DNA from 3 places in the Streptomyces glycanivorans genome. Region 1 is predicted to be linked to each of the others. Evidence: riboswitches for the same ligand, from Rfam matches in the RefSeq annotation. Region 1 holds a riboswitch; each other region holds the start of a gene.
The links. A riboswitch is a leader RNA that binds a small molecule or an ion and turns the genes downstream of it on or off. The one in region 1 is predicted to bind cobalamin.

Region 2: it holds a riboswitch for cobalamin, as region 1 does, so the genes downstream of both, P8A20_RS02625 (energy-coupling factor ABC transporter permease) here and metE (5-methyltetrahydropteroyltriglutamate--homocysteine S-methyltransferase) in region 1, are expected to answer to the same signal.
Region 3: it holds a riboswitch for cobalamin, as region 1 does, so the genes downstream of both, P8A20_RS34585 (ABC transporter substrate-binding protein) here and metE (5-methyltetrahydropteroyltriglutamate--homocysteine S-methyltransferase) in region 1, are expected to answer to the same signal.

Annotation. Positions count from the first base shown of each region.
Region 1 covers NZ_CP120983.1:379,957-384,979, reverse strand. The annotation lists gene P8A20_RS01795 (aldo/keto reductase) at 1-542, opposite strand, end outside; gene metE (5-methyltetrahydropteroyltriglutamate--homocysteine S-methyltransferase) at 875-3,193, opposite strand; cobalamin riboswitch at 3,354-3,573, opposite strand; gene P8A20_RS01785 (hypothetical protein) at 3,646-3,789, opposite strand; gene P8A20_RS01780 (ABC transporter ATP-binding protein) at 3,876-5,023, opposite strand, start outside.
Region 2 covers NZ_CP120983.1:568,861-573,883, reverse strand. The annotation lists gene cbiQ (cobalt ECF transporter T component CbiQ) at 1-462, opposite strand, end outside; gene P8A20_RS02630 (energy-coupling factor ABC transporter substrate-binding protein) at 469-837, opposite strand; gene P8A20_RS02625 (energy-coupling factor ABC transporter permease) at 834-1,544, opposite strand; cobalamin riboswitch at 1,575-1,758, opposite strand; gene P8A20_RS02620 (universal stress protein) at 1,922-2,845, opposite strand; gene P8A20_RS02615 (SCO0607 family lipoprotein) at 3,062-3,400, opposite strand; gene P8A20_RS02610 (helix-turn-helix domain-containing protein) at 3,647-3,868, opposite strand; gene P8A20_RS02605 (DUF2975 domain-containing protein) at 3,868-4,359, opposite strand; gene P8A20_RS02600 (nuclear transport factor 2 family protein) at 4,516-4,887, opposite strand.
Region 3 covers NZ_CP120983.1:7,816,526-7,821,548, forward strand. The annotation lists gene P8A20_RS34575 (carbohydrate kinase family protein) at 1-800, shown strand, start outside; gene P8A20_RS34580 (acyl-CoA dehydrogenase family protein) at 847-2,691, shown strand; gene P8A20_RS38840 (hypothetical protein) at 2,688-2,858, shown strand; cobalamin riboswitch at 2,945-3,131, shown strand; gene P8A20_RS34585 (ABC transporter substrate-binding protein) at 3,189-4,235, shown strand; gene P8A20_RS34590 (FecCD family ABC transporter permease) at 4,304-5,023, shown strand, end outside.

The DNA.
Region 1 (5,023 bases):
TGCTCGGCGCCGAACGACCTGACGGCGTCCTGGGTGAGGTAGGGATGGACCTCGATCTGGTTGACGGCGGGAACCACCACACTGCTGTCCAGCAGACGGCGCAGGTGGTGCGGCTGGAAGTTCGAGACCCCGATGCTCTTGACCCGCCCCGAGCGGTAGATCTCCTCCAGGGCCTTCCAGGTCTCCACGAAGTCGCCCCTGTCCGGCAGCGGCCAGTGGATGAGGAAGAGGTCCAGGTGGTCCAGCTGGATCTTCTCCATCGTGCCCTCGAAGGCACGGAGGGCGTCGTCGTACGCGTGGGCGCCGTTGTCCAGCTTGCTGGTGACGAAGACGTCGGCCCGGTCGAGACCGGAGTCCCGGACCGCCTCTCCGACCTCCTTCTCGTTGCCGTACATCTGAGCCGTGTCGATGTGCCGGTATCCGGCCTTCAGGGCCGCCAGAGTGGTTTCGCGGGTCTCCTGCGGCGGGATCTGGAAGGTGCCGAATCCGAGCTGGGGGATCTCCACGCCGTTGTTGAGCGTGATGGCGGGTACTGAGGCCACGGGAGGCTCCTTCTCGTCGGTGTGAGGGTGCGGTGGTCGGTCGGGTTCCGGTTCACGGAACGCCTCATTCCGCCCTCACTGCGGCGTACCCGTCATCAAACGGGGCAAACAGGTTCAAAGTGCCTTATTGATGAGGATGCACGGGGTGTGCGCGCCTGCCCACGCTCCGCACCTCGATCCGCTCCTGCTGCCGCCCGGTGCGATGCCGCCGCTCCCTGCGCGTGTCCGGCCCGGGCCGGGCCGAAACGTGGTCCGGCCCGGCCCGGCTCGTGGTGCGCAGGCGTGACCGGTCCTGCCGGGGCGCGTGGCCGCACCCCGGCAGGACCTCGCCGTCAGCGGGCCGACAGCTCGTCGCGGACGGTCCGGGCCGCGGCCACGAGGTTCTCCAGCGACGCGCGGGTCTCCGGCCAGCCACGGGTCTTGAGCCCGCAGTCCGGGTTCACCCACAGGCGCTCGGCGGGGATCGCCTCCAGGCCCGTGCGCAGGAGCGAGGCGGCCTCCCGGACGCTCGGGACGCGGGGCGAGTGGATGTCGTAGACACCGGGGCCCGCCTCGCGCGGGTAGCCGTGGTCCGCCAGCTCGTGGGCCACCTGCATGTGGGAGCGGGCGGCCTCCAGGCTGATGACGTCGGCGTCGAGGTCGTCGATGGCCTGGACGATGTCGCCGAACTCGGCGTAGCACATGTGGGTGTGGATCTGCGTGTCCGGCCGTACGCCGCTCGTGGTGAGGCGGAACGCCTCCGTCGCCCAGGCCAGATAGGACGGGTGGCCGTCGGCGCGCAGCGGCAGCGTCTCGCGCAGTGCGGGCTCGTCGACCTGGATGACCGAGGTGCCGGCGGTCTCCAGGTCGTCGACCTCGTCGCGCAGGGCGAGGGCGACCTGGCGGGCGGTGTCGCCGAGTGGCTGGTCGTCGCGGACGAAGGACCAGGCGAGCATGGTGACCGGTCCGGTGAGCATGCCCTTGACCGGACGGTCGGTGAGGGACTGTGCGTAGGTCGTCCAGTCCACGGTCATCGGTCGGGGGCGGGAGATGTCGCCGGCCAGGACCGGCGGGCGGACGTAGCGGGTCCCGTAGGACTGGACCCAGCCGTGCCGGGTGGCGAGGTATCCGGTCAGCTGCTCGGCGAAGTACTGGACCATGTCGTTGCGTTCGGGCTCACCGTGCACCAGGACGTCGATGCCGGTCTTCTCCTGGAAGGAGATCACCTCGGCGATCTCCGTCCTGATCCGCTCGTCGTACCCGGCCGGGTCGAGCCTGCCGGCGCGCAGGTCGGCGCGCGCGGTGCGGAGTTCATCGGTCTGCGGGAAGGAGCCGATGGTGGTCGTCGGCAGCAGGGGAAGCCCGAGGTGGGCACGCTGGGCTGCCGCTCGCTCCCCGTACGGCTGGGAGCGGCGGCCGTCGGTGTCCGTGATGGCGGCGGCCCTGGCCTGCACGGCAGGGTCGTAGGTGACGGGGGAGTCGGCGCGGGAGGCGAGGTCCGCCCGATTGGCGGCGATCTCGGTGGCGATGGCGTCGGTGCCCTCGGCCAGTCCCTTGGCCAGAGTGGCGATCTCCACCGTCTTCTGCCTGGCGAAGGCGAGCCAGCGGAGGATCTCGGGATCGATGTCCGTCTCGGGCGCCGTGTCGAGGGGGACGTGCAGGAGGGAGCAGGAGGCGGCGATGTCGACCCGGCCGGCGAGGCCGAGGAGCGTGGCGAGAGTGGCCAGCGACTTCTCGTAGTCGTTGATCCAGATGTTGCGGCCGTTGACCACGCCGGCGACGAGCCGTTTGCCGGGGAGCCCTCCGACGGCAGCGAGGTCCGCGAGGTTGGCTGCCGCGGCGTCGGTGAAGTCGAGTGCCAGTCCCTCGACCGGGGCCTTCGCCAGGACGGGCAGGGCGTCCCCGAGCCGGTCGAAATAGGAGGCGACGAGCAGCTCGGGGCGGTCGTTGAGCCCGCCGAGCTCCAGGTAGGCCCGGGCGACGGCGTCGAGCTCGGCCGGGGTGCGGTCCTGGACGAGGGCGGGCTCGTCGAGCTGTACCCACTCCGCGCCGGCGGCGCGCAGATCGGCGAGGACCTCCGCGTAGACCGGAAGGAGCCGGTCGAGCAGGGTGAGCGGTTCGAAGTCGGCCGCCACGCCGGGGGCGGGCTTGGCGAGCAGGAGATAGGTGACCGGGCCGACGAGCACGGGCCGGGCGGTGTGCCCGAGGGTGAGGGCTTCCTTCAGCTCGGTGACCTGCTTGGCGGAGTCAGCGGCGAAGACGGTGTCCGGGCCCAGCTCGGGCACGAGGTAGTGGTAGTTGGTGTCGAACCACTTGGTCATCTCCAGCGGAGCGACGTCCTGCGTGCCGCGGGCCATCGCGAAGTACCCGTCGAGCGGATCGGCGGCCACCGCCTCACGGTGGCGGTCCGGGACGGCTCCCACCATGACGCTGGTGTCCAGCACATGGTCGTAGTACGAGAAGTCCCCGGTCGGGACCTCGTCGATGCCGGCCCCGCTCAGCTGCCGCCAGTTGTCGCGGCGCAGTCCGGCGGCGGTGGCGCGGAGGGCATCGGCGGTGACCCGCCCCTTCCAGTAGCCCTCGACGGCCTTCTTCAGTTCCCGGTTCCGTCCCTGCCGGGGGTAGCCGTACACAGTGGACCGCGCTGCCGCGGTCGCGTACTCGTTGGTCACGGAGATCTCCTTCGCGAGATGAATCCCTGAGATCCCGGCGACGGGACGAGAGCGCGAAGGGGTGCCCTACCGGACGGAGGACGTCGTGCGACGCACGGGATCCGTCCGGTATGTACGCCGACCCGCCCACGAGGTCACCGGGATGTCCGCGCACGGTTGGTCCGCGCGCGGGCAGTTGGCAGGTCTTCGGACTCGCGGGCACGCCCTCGAAGAGGACATCTAATGGCCGTCGCTTCCCAGGTCCGTTTCGTCGGACCCAGTGCGTATGACGGCGGTCGTTCCCGCTCACCGCTGCGGGGCAGTCCCGGATTTCCACCGGGTTCCCTCTTGCGACGCATCCCGCCTGGCTGACGGGGCGAACCAGCTGCACCCACCAGCTTAGGGGGCGTCCGGGTGCGTGGTGAACCCGGTCCGGCATGCGGATGGCGCAGGCGCCGACCGATACCGAGGGCTCACCTCTGACCGGCGCTCCGCGTCCAGACCCGTCGGAGAGCCCGGTGGTCGATCACCGGGACGCCCTCCCGGGTGGCGGCGTCCCGCGCCTCGGGGGACATCAGGAACTCGGCGTCCGCGGGTTCCACGGGGACGCCGTCCATGCCCGCCGTCCGGCTACAGGCCCCACCGGTCACGCACCTGGATCCGGGTACCCGCGCAGACCGTCCGCACGGGCACCCGGGTCGCCCTACCGGTCCTGGGCGAGCGCCAGGAGCTCGGCGAAAAGGCTTCCCCCGTGGGCGAGTTCCTCGTACGTGCCCTGCTCGACGACGCGTCCTGCGCGCATGACGACGATACGGTCGGCCAGCCGTGTGTTCTCGAGCTGGTGCGTGACGACGACCGTCATGCGTTCCGCGGCGATGCGCCTGATCTCCAGGAAGATCCTGTGCTCCCCGCGCTGGTCCATCTGGGACGTGGGCTCGTCCAGGATCAGCAGGGGAGTGCGCCGGTACAGCGCCCGCGCACACGCGAGCCGCTGCCACTGGCCGCCGGACAGCTCGGCTCCGCCCCAGAGTTCCCTGGCCAGGAGGGTGTCGAGCCCCTGGGGAAGCTTCTCCACCGTCTCGCGCATGCCCACGGCGTCGACGGCTTCCCACACCGGTCCGTCGTCGTACGTCCTGGGCCGGCCGAGGGTGACGTTCTCCCGGGCGCGCAGCGGCCAGCAGGCGAAGTTCTGCGGGACGAGGGCGGTGCGTCGCCACACGGCTTCGGGATCGGCGTCGGCGAGATCGGTGCCGTCCCACAGGACGCGGCCCTTGTCGGCCAGGAGGATCCCCGTGATGAGCTTGGCCAGGGTCGACTTGCCCGAGCCGTTCTCACCGACGACCGCCAGGATCTCGCCGCGCCGCAAGGTGAGCGATACGCCCGCGACGGCGGGTTCGTCCCGGCCGGGGTACCGGTGGACGACCTCGTCGAGCCGGATCTCGTCCACCCGGTCGGGCACGGTCGCCGTACCGCGCTGGGGGGCGCGTTCGTCCGCCATGTCGAGGAAGGACCGCATGTCCGCCAGGTAGAGCGAGGTGTGGAACATCGCGGCCCCGTGGACGACGAACTGCGACAGAGCGGCCAGGGCGGTCTGCACGGCGACGACCGCGGTGGCCGCGACGGGCAGGGCGACGCGCCCCGTGACGGCCAGCCAGGCGAGCGCGGCCCAGGTACCCAGCAGGAACACGCCGCCCAGGGCGCTGGTGGCCAGGACGATACGCAGCATGCGGGGCGCCGCGGTGAGGGTGCGCCGGTCGATCCGGTCGGACAGCGCGCGGTACCAGTGGATGAGGTAGCCGGTCATGCCGTTCGCCCGGACCTCGTCCCCGTAGCGGGAGTAGGTGGCCCACC
Region 2 (5,023 bases), 190 kb from region 1:
AAGGAAACTCATGCGGTACGTCACCAGGGCGACGTCCACCACCGGCGCGGGCACCCCCGCCCTGACCAGGCGGGGCAACAGGTCGGACATCGGGGTGGTGAAGGCGAACAGCAGCACCCCGAGGGACGCGGCCGAGGTGCGCAGCAGCAGCTCACCTGCGCGCTGTGGCCCCCCGGGGTCGAGAGCGACGAGCCCTTCCGGCCCGCCGACCTGCACGAGGAGCGTGGCCGCCCCGGTGACGCAGAAACCCAGAGGCACCCGGTACGCCCGCCACAGGTGACGGGCGGTCACGCCGGCAGGACCCAGCAGCACCGCCAGGGCGGCGACGAGGACCAGGACCGCACCTGGCCAGGGCGGAGTCGAGATGGCCAGCACCGTGAGCCCCAGACCGAGCACGGCCTTGTCCACGGGATGGCGGCGGCGCCAGCGACTGCTGTGCGCCGCCGCGTCGATCGGCAGCATGGGGGCTCAGGCCTTCCGGGCCTTCGACTCCCCGGCACCGCCGTCGGCGCCCCCTCTGTCCTGCCCCGCGGTCGCACGGAGCTCGCCCTGCCGGCGCCCACGCCGCAGGCCGAAGTAGTAGGCGAGGACGCCTGCCCCGAGCGCCGCCTGAAGGGCGAACAGGGCCGACTCGATCTCCCCGGACGGCGGTTCGTACAGCGGCGAGAACCAGGGTTCGTAATCGGGATCGATCTCGGTGATCGCCGTCTCGGCCTGCGCGTCGGCGCCCACGAACGGTTCCTCCTCGCCGTCGCCGAGACCGAGGGCCAGCGGCAGGACGGCCAGCGCGGCCACCACGAACAGGAGAAGAGCGTTTATCCTCGTGTTCTTGTTCATCGGGCCACCGCCTCGGTCTCGGCCTTCTCCGTGCGGGCGCGCTTCCCTGCGAGGAAGACGCCGAGCCGGGTCAGGTCACCCTTGCTGGACTGCACGAGAAGCCGCATCACCAGCACGGTCAGGAGACCCTCGCTCACGGCGAGCGGGATCTGGGTGACCGCGAAGATGGAGCCGAACTTGCCGAGCGCGCCCATGAACCCGCTGCCCGGGTCCGGGAAGGCGAGTGCCAGCTGCACGCTGGTGACGCAGTAGGTGGACAGGTCGGCGACGAACGCAGCGAAGAACACCGCCACCATCAGCGGCACGTCGTACCGGCGCAGCAGCCTGAAGACCGCGTATCCGGCCCAGGGGCCGACGATCGCCATCGAGAAGACGTTGGCTCCCAGCGTGGTCAGACCGCCGTGGGCGAGCAGCAGGGCCTGGAACAGCAGGGTGATGGTGCCCAGGACCGCCATGATGGGCGGACGGAACAGGATGGCCCCCAGCCCCGTACCCGTGGGGTGAGAACAACTTCCCGTCACGGAGGGGATCTTCAAAGCGGAAAGGACGAACGTGAAGGCCCCGGAGGCCCCCAGGAGCAGCGTGCTCTCAGGGTTCTCCCTGACCTCACGCGAAAGTGACCGGACTCCGTGGACGACGAACGGCGCGGACGCGACACCCCAGGCGATCGCGTGCGCCGGAGGCAGAAAACCCTCGGCTATGTGCATGGCTCAGCAGACCCTCTCCAGCACCTCGTGGATGGTTGAAGTGCCTTGGCCGGTCTCCTGGCTTACGGGTAACACCGCCCGAACTCCGCCTTCCCGGGTCACAAGGACCCAGTGGCTGCCCGCGAGGGCCGGAGCCGGACTTCCCGATCACAGTGGCGAGGGCCGCACCGGCATCACACCGGATTTCCCGTTCACCAAGGCGAGGCGACAGTAGTCGCAGGTGGGGGAACATGACAAGCGGGCCCGGTCCGGTGCTGCCTGTCGGCACGCCACGGCGTCGGTCCGCCCGCCGGGCGGGGACGGGCGCCTCCGTGACACGCTCCACGGGGTCCGCCCCGAGGCGGCCCTGTCCGAAGGATGCGATTCAGCGCCGGCCGTCAGCCCTCGTCGTCCCTGAGCCCTTCCTCCACGACCCCGCTCTCGTCGTCACGCCGGTACGGCACGATCTCGACCGGACATCGGGAGTGGTGCAGGAGGGCGTGCACCACATGACCCAGTCCCAGCACGGAGACACCGCGCCGCTCATGGCTTCCCATGACCAGGAGATCCGCGTGCCGGCTCGCCTCGACGAGTGCGGACGCGGCTGACCGCGCCTCGACCACCTCGGTCTCCACGGCGAGACCGGGGGCGCTCTCCCGGATTCCGGAGGCCAGGTCGGCCATGAGCTTTTCGCCGCGATCCGCGGCCCGCCCGGTTTCGTCCCGCGCGGTCCCGTCGAACCGGGCAAACAGACTGTGCACGTTCACCAGCCGCAGTGCGCGCTCGCGGGCCAGTGCCTCCCGTCCGGCACGCACCAGCCACCGGACATCGTGCTCGTCGCGCACAGCAGCCGTGACCGGCGCGTTCTCGCGTTCGGGCTCACCACGCACGACCACGACGGGAGCGGGACTGCCGATGACGACCTCCAGACCGGTCGACCCGAGAAGAAGGGGACCGAATCCGCCGGTGCCCCTGCTGCCGACGACGATCGTGCTGCCGGGCCGGACGGACGCGTGGAGAGCCGGGATCGGCTTCCTGCGGCTCAGCTTGACGCCGACCTCGAGCTCGGGGAACCGCTTCCGGATCTCTTCCGCCGCCGTCGTCAGGACCGAGTTGCCCGCGTCCCGCAGATGTTCCGACGTCTCGAACGACGCGAACCGGTCCAGTCGGTCGAGGTCGGCGGCGTGCACGAGCAGCAGGCTCCGACGATGTGCCTCGGCGTCCGCCGCGCCCCAAAGGGCGGCGGACGTGGCACGCTCCGACCCGTCCACACCCACGACCGTCCTCGGATCCTGCGTGGCGTCGGACGGGCGGGTAGGCATGGCTGCTCCTCACGCTGTTCGTTCCCCGCGCCTCCCATGCTGTCACCGTCTGCCTTGGTGCGCCCAGCGCACGTACGGGCCACCGGGCCGTTTCCGCCCGTCCGTGCCGCTGCGGGCGGTGCGGACGGCATGCGGGTCGGTCTGCCTCCTGTGATTCAGCCCGGTGAGGTTCCCCCGGGCTGAATCACAGGAGGCAGACCGGGGGAGCCTCCCCGGTCAGCCCGCGTCCGGGGCGGCGACGGTGTTTCCGTCCTTGTCGAGCGTGTGGGTGTCCCAGTACACGTCCCACTTGTCGTCGACCTGCTGCGGCACCTTGCCCTCCGGATAACGCACGTATCCCGCGGGAGGCTCCTCGGCGTCCCGGACACAGGCGGAGCCGGTTCCGCCCACGGACAGGACGGGGTACTCGCCGCCGTTGCAGACGTCCTCCCGGTACTCGAAGCCGGCGCATCCGGTCAGTGCCACGACGGCGACAACACCGGTGAGAGCAGCGGCGACGACGCGCGCCCTTCCGGGCCGGAGGCGGGTGGCGGGGCGGTTCGTTCTCCGGGACATGTGGTGGATCCTCTCCAGTGGTTCGGTCTGCCACCACCCTGCCGCCGGAGGGGTGTTGTGCGTTGAGTGCGCATACTCGGTCGCGCACGCGTGGATACTTAGATCGTTATGGGCCCGGGGGCCTTCCACCACTGCCTCGGGAACCCGGCCGGGGTGCCCGCCGCCCCTGCCGTGCTGTCGGCGCCGCTCGGAGTACGCGGCCGCGACGTCCCGGTCGCGTCGCGGTGCGCAGGCACGCTCGTCCAGTCATCCGCCCGCCGCGTCCTCGGCCTCCCAGCGGAGCAGGTCGCCCGGCTGGCACTCGAGCACCTCGCAGAGCGCGGCGAGCGTCGCGAAGCGCACCGCCTTGGCGCGGCCGTTCTTGAGCACCGCCAGGTTGGCGGGCGTGATTCCCACGCGGTCCGCGAGTTCGCCCACCGACATCTTCCGCCTGGCCAGCATCACATCGATGTCGACGGCGATCGGCATCAGATCACCTCGTCCAACTCGGCCTGCATCCGAGTCGCTTCGACGTCACGGGCGACGGCCTGGGCGAGCAGCGTCCGCAGCACGAGCACGATGAGCGCGACCCCCAGGACGGCCATGCCGACCCCGCCCATGATGAGGGTGACGCCCGGGTCGTCGCGCTGGCTGGGAGCGTTCAGTGCCGTGACCGCGAACCACACGAGGGCAGCCGCGACGATCGCGCCGATGATGACGTCCACGTACCGGAAGGCGGCGTGGGAGAACACGGTTCCGCGTCGCACCATCGTGACCAGTCGCCATACACAGACCACGGCGACCTGAGCCGTTCCGATGCCCAGGACCGTGATCACGCGCAGCGCGGTCAGCGGGAGCGACCCGTCCTCGGGGTCGTTCCCGCTGACCGACGCCCACAGCATCAATGCCTGTACGAACAGGGTGCCGGCGAGCACCACCACCAGCACGGCGCGCAGCGCGCGCACGGTCAGCTTCCCCATGTCTCCATCTCCCATCGAGCAACGATGGGAATCTATCGATTATCGATGGGTCACACAAGGGTCGCACCGGCGCGCCCCGCGCATCCCGTGGGCGGGGCGACCTTGGGGCACGTCCCATTCCTGGAGGAGCCGCCGACCGGACAGCCCCCGGCCGGCTCAGCCGGGGAGGCGGGTGAACTCGTTACGGAGATGGCTGATGAGGCCCTGAGCGTCGAGCGTGGCGTGTTCCACCCCGGCGACGGTGATGAGGCTGCCGTCCGTCTTGCGTGCCGCGCAGACCCACTCGGCCCTGAGGGTGCCGTCATCAAGGACCGTGGTGTTCCAGAAGTGCTTCATCTCGGCGTGATCGGCGAAGTGGGCATGGTAGAAGGCGGCGATGGCCTCACTGCCGTGCGCCGGCTCCGGGCCGATCTGGACGGTTGCGTCCGCCGCGAAGAGCGCCAGCGCTTCGTTCAGCGCCGCTTCGTCGTGGACCGCCCGGTCGGACAGACCTATGTAACGGTCCAGCGGGGTGAAGTTCGTCGTCATGTTGGTCACCACACTCTTCTCGTCCTGTCGGATTCTTGAACGATCAGCCGGACGGAGCCGTGAGCACCGCCGACAAGGGGACAGCGGCACCGAGCCCGGAGTCCAGCGGCCCCGTCGCGGAACCACGAAGAAGACG
Region 3 (5,023 bases), 7.4 Mb from region 1:
CCGAGCTGGGCCCGGACCCCGACGGGCGGCTGATCGGGGAACACCTGGCGTCCGCCGGTGTGCGGGTCCTGACGGACGGGTCCGGAGCGCCCACTCCCACCGCCACGGTCGGACTCGACGACGAGGGCCGGGCCACGTACGGCTTCGAGATCACCTGGACGCTCGGCCCGGTGGAGCGTGGTGGGGAGCCGCCCCGCCACGTCCACACCGGGTCCGTCGCCACCACTCTGGAGCCCGGCGCGGGCACCGTGCTGGATCTCGTCCGGTCACTCCGGGAGCGGGCGACCGTCAGCTACGACCCCAACGTGCGCCCCGCACTGATGGGTGACCACGCCCGCGCGGTGCGGCAGGCCGAACGCTTCGTCGCGCTGAGCGACGTCGTCAAGGCCAGCGACGAGGACCTGCGGTGGCTGTATCCGCAGGAGGCACCGCAGGCGGCTGCCGAGCGGTGGCTGCGTTCCGGGCCGGCGGTCGTCCTGCTGACCGAGGGTGCCGCCGGTGCGACGGCGTTCCTGCCGGGCTCGGCGGTGAGCACCGGCGCGCCGCCCGTCCGGATCGCGGACACGGTGGGAGCGGGCGACGCCTTCATGTCCGGTGCCCTGCACGCGCTGGCTTCGTACGGACTGCTCGGAGCGGAGGGCCGCGCGGGGCTGCGCTCCCTGGACACCACCGTCCTCGGCGACGTGCTGCGCCATGCCGTCGCCTCGGCCGCCGTGACCGTCGCGCGTGCGGGCGCCCTGCCTCCCGACCGGGAGGAGCTGGACGCCGCCCTGGCGGGTGGGTCCGTCCCCGAGCGGTAGTCGCGTGCAGGGTGTCCTCGCCCGTACCCCGGTCGTTTATTTCGTTATGACCGTGACCCTTACCGACACCGCCCCACCGTCCACGACCGACCAGCTGACCGGTGTCCTCCTCGGCCCGGAGTACCGCCGCGAACACGGCTTCTGGCAGCGGCTGATCAGTACAGAACCGTTCCGCCGCCCCGCCGGCGGAACGCCGGAGGAGCGGCTGGAGCTCGCCTACGAACGGCTGCGGATCCTCAACCGGGCCCTCGACAGCGGAGCACGGCTCGCCGCCGACCCACGGGCGCTGGCCGCCCTGCACGCCTGGCTCGGCCCGGTGGACCCCGCACTGACCACCGTGGCGGGCATCCACTACAACCTCTTCCTCGGCAGCCTCCTCGATCACGACGGCGTCGGCAGCCGCGACCTGTCGGACTACCTGACGATGCGGCGCATCGGCACCTTCCTCTGCACGGAGGTGGCGCACGGCAACAACGCGACGGCCATGGAGACCACCGCGACGTACGACCGTGAACGGGACGGCTTCGTCCTGCACACACCGAACGCGGGCGCGCAGAAGTTCATGCCCAACACCAGCCCCGCGGGCGGAGCCAAGACCGGACTGGTCGCGGCGCGGCTGGCGGCCGACGGCGCGGACCACGGGGTGCGCCTCTTCCTGGTGCCGCTCACCGACGGTGAACAGGCGCTCCCGGGGGTCCGGGTGCGTCGGCTGCCCGCCCGCATGGGCAGCCCGGTGGACCACTGCCTGACCTCGTTCGACCGGCTGTTCGTGGCGCGGGACGCCCTGCTGGGATCCGGTGAGGAGGGAGAGGCCGAGGGGGAGTTCAGGACGGAACCGGGGGACCGGCGCCGGCGTTTCCTGACCTCGATCGGGCGGGTCACCCCCGGCCGGATCGCCATGAGCGCCTGCGCGGCCGGATCGGCCCGCGCGACCCTCGCGGTGGCCGTGCGCTACGGCGGCCACCGGCTGATCTCCGGCAGCCGCGGCGCGCCGCCCGTGCCGGTCAACGCCCACCGGACCCACCACGGGCCGCTCGCCTCGGCCATGGCCACCGTCTTCGCCATGACCCTGCTGTACCGCAGGGCGCAGGAGCGGTGGGAATCGTGTACGGACGACGAGAGCCGGGCCGAAGCGGGGACCCTCGTCGATGTCGCCAAGGCGTGGATCACCTGGCGGGCCCGCGACGTCATCGTGGAGAGCCGTGAACGCTGCGGCGCCCAGGCACTGCTCGAGAACAACGGCATGACCGAACTCGTCACGGGAGTGGAAGGGGCCATCACCGCGGAGGGCGACAACATCGCCCTCTACACCAAGGCGGCCGCCGACATGATCTTCGCCGCGGAGCCCGGCGGAGCGGACACCCCGGCCCCGCACACCGGTGACCTGACAGACCCGCGCTTCCTCGGGGCGCTCCTCGCCTCGGTCCAGGGCATCTGGTTCGCCCGGGCCAGGGAACGCGTGCTGCTGGCGTCCGAGGCCGACGCCCTCGGACGCTGGAACGCGGCCTCGGGCCACGCGCTGCGCGGGGTCGAGGCCTATGCGTACCGGGAGGCCGCCGCGGCCTACGCCGAGGAACGCGCCGCACTGCCCGAAGGAGCCGCGAAGGACCGGCTGAGCGAGCTCGAGCGCCTGTTCGCCGTCGAGTGGGTGGCCCGCAACAGCGGTGATCTGCTGGCCGCCGGTCTCCTGAGCGGCGATCAGGTCGAGGCCCTGGCGCGGTACGCCGAGGAACTGATCACCGCCGTCGCCGCGCACGCACCGCAGCTGGCCGACTCCTTCGCCCTGCCCGAGGCGCTGCTGGCCGACTGGCCGATCGCCGGCCCCGGCTACGCCGACGCGTACGACGACCCCGAGGGCCCGTGGAACACCGGCGCGGCGGACGCCCGGTGAGCGCCCCGCGTACGGAACAGGCGATGGGACGCCGGCTCGGCGAGCGCCTGGAGATCCTGGGACTGCGTGCCGTCCTGCTGGCCTACTGGGGCACGACGTCCGTGCTCGCCCGCTGTGGCGGGAAGCCGCAGAGCGACGGCGGCGAATCGGTTCACCCCAAGCGCTGACCCGCCCGACGGCCGTCACCGGTACGGAAGGGAGCGGTCCGCGCCCGCCGACCGGCGACGGCCCAGGAGGCCGGCGACACGCCGCGTGATAGCTTGCAGGCGCCAGTCACACTCCACGTGGAGTCAGGGAATCCGGTGCGAATCCGGAGCTGACGCGCAGCGGTGAGGGGGACGGGCGGGGCCACAGCCACTGGGACACCCTCGGGTGCACCGGGAAGGCGCTCCGTCCGGACGAACCCGAGTCCGAAGACCTGCTGGCACCCGCTTCCGGACCGGGAGCGGAACACTGTAGCGGGCTCCGCGCTTGAGCCCAGAGACGCCGAGGGACTCGTGCCGCCCATAGCCAGCACCGTACGCCGAACCGCCCTGCTCATCACGGGACTTGTCCTCCTGACCGCCTGCGGCGGGGGCGGTAGCACGTCCGACGGCCCGGCGCGTGAGAGCTCCGCCGACGGCTTCCCAGTGACCCTGGAGAACTGTGGTCGCACGGTGACCGTCGACGCGGCCCCGCAGCACGCCGTCTCCCTCAACCAGGGGTCGACGGAGATCCTGCTCTCCCTGGGCCTCGCCGACCGGCTCGCCGGTACCGCGACCTGGACGGACCCGGTGATGAAGGGACTGGAGAAGGACGAAGCCGCGGTGCCCCGCATCGCGGAGAACCAGCCCTCCTCCGAGAAGGTCCTCGCGGAGGAACCCGACTTCGTCAGCGCGTCCTTCGAATCCACCCTCGGCAAGGGCGGTGTGGCGTCCCGCGACCAGTTCGAGAAGCTGGGCGTACCGACGTACCTCTCACCCACCGACTGCGCGGGCAAGGACAACGCGGGCAGCAGCGACGGCTCGCGCACCGCGCCACTGACCATGGACGGCGTCTACGGCGAAGTGCGTGACCTGGCCAAGGTGTTCGGCGTCCCGGAGCGGGGCGAGAAGCTGATCAGCAGTCTCCGGGAACGGATCGACGAGGCGACCGCCGAGGTCGACGCCTCCGACGCCACCCTGCTCTACTGGTTCGCCAACGCCGAGGCCCCCTACCTGGCGGGCTGCTGCGGCGCTCCCGGCATCATCACCGAGGAGCTCGGCGCGAAGAACGTCTTCGACGACACGCACGAGGAATGGCCCCAGATCAACTGGGAGACCGTCGCCGACCGCGACCCCGACGTCCTGGTGATCGGTGACCTGACCCGCAAGTCGCAGACGGCCGAGAGCGCGAAGAAGAAGATCGAGTTCCTGGAGTCCAACCCCGCCACGAAGAACCTGGACGCCGTCCGCCACAAGCGGTACGTCCTGCTCAGCGGCCAGGCCATGAACCCGACCATCCGGACCGTGGAAGGTGTCGAGCGCGTCGCGGCGGGGCTGCGCTCGTTCGGGCTCGCGGGGTGACGAGGACCGAACCCGCCGCGGACCCGGAGACGGGGGTGACGAGGACCGGACCCGCCCCGGACGCGCAGGTGCACTCGCCTCCTCCGGCGGGGACCGTCTCCGGAGCACGGATCCTGCGCGACGGTCTCCTGTGGAGCGCCGGGATCGCCCTGCTGCTCCTGTCCGTCGCGGTGGCCGTCACGATTGGCCCCGCCCGGATCTCCGTCCCGGACGTCTGGTCCGTCGTGGCCTCGCACCTCGGCCTGGGCGAAGGACGGCTGACGCCGATCCGGGACGGCATCATCTGGAACCTGCGCATGCCCCGCACCCTGCTCGCCGCGGTGTGCGGGGCCGGACTCGCGGTGTGCGGCACCGTGATGCAGTCGCTGCTGCGTAACCCGCTCGCCGACCCCTTCGTCCTCGGCGTCTCCTCGGGCGCGTCCACCGGGGCGGTCGTGGTCGTCGTCCTGGGCGTCGGCGGGGGAGCGGTGTCGATCTCCGGCGGTGCCTTCGTCGGGGCCCTGTGCTCGTTCGCCCTCGTGCTGCTGCTCAGCCACACACTGGGCGGGTCCACGGACCGCGTCGTGCTCTCCGGGGTCGCGGCCATGCAGCTTTTTTCCGCGCTCACCTCGTTCGTCGTGATGACCGCCGCCGACGCCGAACAGACCCGGGGCGTGCTCTTCTGGCTCCTCGGCTCGCTGAGCGGCGTCGGATGGGGCGACGTGTGGACGTGCTCCGCCGTGCTGGCCGTGACCCTGCTGATCTGCCTCGGCCACGCCCGTACCCTCGACGCGTTCGCCTTCGGCCAG